One region of the Pseudomonas sp. 3MAES_34.3B genome, then DNA from elsewhere that is predicted to be linked to it. Evidence: riboswitches for the same ligand, from Rfam matches in the RefSeq annotation. Region 1 holds a riboswitch; the other holds the start of a gene.

Region 1 (2,196 bases):
GCCCGGCTGGGCGGGGACGAATTCCTGATCATTACGCCCAGGGTTACCCAGCGCTGCCTGAGCGAACTCTGCGAACGGTTGCTGGGCGACTTCACTCCACCGATCGTTACCGCCGAGCACGAGCTTCGCCTGGGGCTATGCATCGGCATCGCCCAGGCACCGATAGACAGCACCGATGCCGAGGAGCTGCTGCGCCTGGCCGATATTGCGCTGTATGAAGCCAAAGGGAGGGGCCGCCACAGCTGGCAGCTGTACAACGCCGAGATGAAGACCCGCATCGAGGAACGCAGGCAGCTGGAGCAGGACCTCAAGCGCGCCGTGCAACATGATGAATTCAGCGTGGTGTTCCAGCCGCGTTTCGATATCACCGGCGCGCGTATTCTCGGCGCCGAGGCGCTGGTGCGCTGGCAGCACCCGGAAAAGGGCCTGCTCAGCCCTGCGGTGTTCATTCCACTGGCAGAGGAAACCGGCCTCATCGTCGCCCTCAGCGACATTGTGATGCGCCGCGCCTGCGCGCTGGTGGCCACCTGGCCCGAGCCGGTGTTCGTATCGGTGAACCTGTCCTGTATCGAATTCATGCGCAGCGACCTGGTCGCCCGTATCGAGCGAACCTTGGCGGGCACCGGGCTACCAGCCTCGCGCCTGGAGGTGGAAGTGACCGAAAGCGTGATGATCGACAATGCCGACGGGGCCCTGGCGTTGATGGTCCAGCTCAAGAAGCTGGGCGTGAAATTGTCCATGGACGACTTCGGCACCGGGTATTCATCACTGAGCTACCTCAGCTGTTACCCGTTCGATGGCATCAAGATAGACCGCAGTTTCGTGATGAACCTCAGCGACCCCAAGGCCAACAACCAGGCGATTGTCAGCGCGGTGGTGGCCATGGGCAAAAGCCTGGGCATGGTGGTCACTGCCGAGGGTGTGGAAACACCCGAGCAGCTCGAAGTGCTTGCCACTTTGGGCTGCGACCAGGCCCAGGGTTACCTGCTGGGCCGCCCCATGCCCCCTGACGCCCTGGCGACCTTGCTCCTGGCGCAGCATGCCGTGACCGCGCAAACCGAGGCCAGCTGTTAACCGGTGTATTGCCCCGCGGTTGCCAATCCTTTCGTTTCGGTTACTATCGCCCCGCCGGTTTCCGAGAGGAACTAACAGGGAATCCACCAGGCCACGGCCTGAAACGGAACTGCCCCCGCAACTGTAGGCGGCGAGCGTGCTCTACACAGGCCACTGGGAACACCCGGGAAGGCGTGGGCACGCCACGACCCGCCAGTCAGGAGACCTGCCGGCCATCCATACAACCACTGACCGGCGGGGTGCCCGGGAAGGGCATTTCCGTGACCCCGGCCATTGCCAGGCAGGGCTTGCGGCCATGTGCTTTCCAGCGCTCGCCGTGATGGCCCAACGCTGGAGACCTGCCGTTGAACATGCTCTGCCGCCCTGCCCTCACCCTGTTGCTTGCGTTGCCAGCGGCTGCCCTGGCCGCGCCGGTGCACTACCCGCTCACGGTTGAAAACTGCGGCAAGGCGCTCACGTTCACTCAAGCCCCCCAGCGCGCCGTGACCATTGGCCAGGCCGGCACCGAGCTGCTCTATGCGCTAGGGCTGGGGGACCGGTTGGTGGGCACTTCGCTGTGGTTCGATCAGGTACAGCCCGAGTACGCGGCGCAAAATGCCAAGGTGGAACGCCTGGCGGACAACGAACCGAGCTTCGAGGCGGTGCTGGCCAAGCGACCACAGCTGGTGGCGGTGCAGTTCGAATGGATGGTGGGCCCCCAGGGCGCAGTGGGTACCCGGGAGCAATTCCACGACCTGAACATTCCCACCTACCTGCTGCCTTCAGACTGCGAAGGCAAGGACAACCTCAAGGGCGCCGACGGTACCCGCCTCGAAACCTTCGATATCGCAAGCCTGTACAAGAGCGTGCGCCAGCTGGCCGACATCTTTGACGTAACGGCGCGTGGCGACGCACTGGTGGAGCAGTACAAGGCCCGGCTGGCGCAAGCGGTTACCCGCGCCGGGCAACACCCGGGTAAAGACGTTTCGGCTGTGGTGTGGTTTTCCAGCGCGGACCTCGCCAGCGACCCCTTCGTGGCAGGAAGAAAGGGCGTGGCAGACTTCATGCTCAGCACGCTAGGCATTCATAACGTGGTGGAGTCCAACGAGGAATGGCCGACCGTTGGCTGGGAAACGCTGGCCC
Region 2 (2,196 bases), 790 kb from region 1:
GTGGTTCTGCACCTGCATCGGGTTGGCCAGGCGCACGCTCGGGTAGTCCCCCGGCAGGCCGTTCGCCGCTTCGGCCAACAGGGCAAGGTGGGAATCGCCGCTGCACAGGATTACCAGTTCAGCCGGGCTCTGGCCCAGGTCCGCGATGCTGTCGTCCGGAACGAAACCGCCGGGCTGGGTGCGTAGCAGGTGCATCGGTCAGCCGCGCAACGCTTGGGTCAGTTCATCGCGCAGCACGCCACCGTCCAGCGCCTGGCCAATCAATACCAACCGGCTTACCCGGGCCTCGCCCGCAGCCCACGGCCGGTCGAAATGCCGGTCGAACCGGCTGCCTACGCCCTGTACCAGCAAGCGCATGGGTTTCCCGGGGATGGCGGCAAAGCCTTTCACCCTGAGTACGTCGTGACGCTGGACCACGCCTTCGAGCGCCGCCATCAATGCAGCTTCTGGCGCTTCCGGCAACTCGACCCAGATGGAATCGAAGGCGTCATGGTCGTGGTCCGCTTCTTCGCCATCATGGTGTTGATCGTGATGGGTAAGGCGGCCATCGATGTGCGCTTCCGATTCGGCGCCCAAGCCCAGCAGTACTGCCAACGGCAGCTGCCCGGCACTGGCTTCGACCACTTTCACCGCGGCCGGCAGCTCTTCGCTCACTTCAGCACGCACGCGTTCCAGGCCTTGCGCGTCGATCAGATCGACCTTGTTCAGGATTACCAGGTCGGCACTGGCCAGTTGGTCTTCGAACAGCTCGTGCAGTGGGGACTCGTGGTCCAGGTTCGGGTCCTGCCGGCGCTGCGCGTCCACGGCTTCAGGGAAGGCGGCGAAGGTGCCGGCGGCCACCGCAGGGGCATCCACCACGGTGATCACCGCGTCAACGGTGCACGCATTGCGAATATCTGGCCATTGGAAGGCCTGCACCAGCGGTTTGGGCAGGGCCAGGCCGCTGGTTTCGATAAGGATGTGGTCCAGGGTGCCGCGGCGCTGCACCAATTCACGCATCACCGGGAAGAATTCCTCCTGGACGGTGCAGCACAGGCAACCGTTGGCCAGCTCGAACACGCGCCCTGCGGCTTCTTCTTCGGTGCAGCCGATGCTGCACTGCTTGAGCAGGTCGCCGTCGATGCCCAGCTCGCCGAACTCGTTCACGATCACCGCAATGCGCCGGCCTTCGGCGTTATCGAGAATGTGACGAAGCAGCGTGGTTTTACCCGACCCAAGGAAGCCGGTAACGATGGTAACGGGAAGCTTGCTGAGCGTTTTCATGGGTGGCCCTGGCACTGTGGCGGGCAGGCGCGAAGGCACCGCAGGCGGCGCCTGGGCAGGTTCGCACCGGATCACCCCGCCCGGTTGAATAAAAGGATCGGCACGAGGCAGGTCTCCTGGCTTGCGGCGCCCCGGGCAATACACCCGATGGCGGCCTGGCGCCTTCCCGCCCCGAAGGCAGTGGCATTGGCCAGGCTTTACCGCTCACAGTTGCGGGGGCAGCCGCGGCTTGTTACCGCGTTCCCATCTTAGCTTCAGCAGGCATTGCCCCTGGAAGCACCTCGAGGGGCAAGCCTACGCAGTGCCAGCCCACAGGTCAATCCGCGCCGGGGCATGCACTGGCGTTGAACATTGTTTGCCGAGGCAGCCCGAAGGCCTTGTCAAACACCCATTGAAAGCCGTAGGCATAAACGAAGAAGAAGGCAAACAGCCCTACGTTGGTGAGGAAAGCGGTAATCAGGTCCACGCCAAGGCCGTAAGCCATTACCGGGGTGAGAATGGCCGTAAGGCCGCCTTCAAAGCCCACCGCATGCAGCAGCCGCCTGAAGGGCGTACGTGCATGCCAGCCCCGACGGCGCTCGAACGCTTCGAACAGATGGTTGAACAGCATGTTCCAGCCCAGCGCAACGGTGCTGATCACTACCGAGAGCACGGTGGAGTGCCCCATCCCCTGGCCAAATAGCAGGGCCAGGGCAGGTGCCACGAATATCAGGGCTCCCGCTTCGTAGAGCACGGCCTGGACGATTTTGCGTTTCGCGCCTTGCATGTCAAAACTCCCGTGAACATGCGCGCAGCTTCGATGGTTGAGCCCGGCGGTGCAAGCAAGTAGATTTGACCCACCCCTAATGAGGCTAAACCCGGTGTTTGCCCACCTTCCCCTCACCGCCCTGCGCGGTTTTGAATCCGCCGCCCGGCTCGGCAGCTTCGCCGCCG

Evidence for each region. A riboswitch is a leader RNA that binds a small molecule or an ion and turns the genes downstream of it on or off. The one in region 1 is predicted to bind cobalamin.
Region 2: it holds a riboswitch for cobalamin, as region 1 does, so the genes downstream of both, cobW (cobalamin biosynthesis protein CobW) here and AC3Z8Y_RS14030 (ABC transporter substrate-binding protein) in region 1, are expected to answer to the same signal.

The regions. Positions count from the first base shown of each region.
Region 1 covers NZ_CM176960.1:3,188,258-3,190,453, forward strand. The annotation lists gene AC3Z8Y_RS14020 (bifunctional diguanylate cyclase/phosphodiesterase) at 1-1,074, shown strand, start outside; cobalamin riboswitch at 1,113-1,301, shown strand; gene AC3Z8Y_RS14025 (hypothetical protein) at 1,271-1,426, opposite strand; gene AC3Z8Y_RS14030 (ABC transporter substrate-binding protein) at 1,425-2,196, shown strand, end outside.
Region 2 covers NZ_CM176960.1:2,402,385-2,404,580, reverse strand. The annotation lists gene cobN (cobaltochelatase subunit CobN) at 1-195, opposite strand, end outside; gene cobW (cobalamin biosynthesis protein CobW) at 199-1,263, opposite strand; cobalamin riboswitch at 1,353-1,562, opposite strand; gene AC3Z8Y_RS10730 (PACE efflux transporter) at 1,580-2,029, opposite strand; gene AC3Z8Y_RS10725 (LysR substrate-binding domain-containing protein) at 2,124-2,196, shown strand, end outside.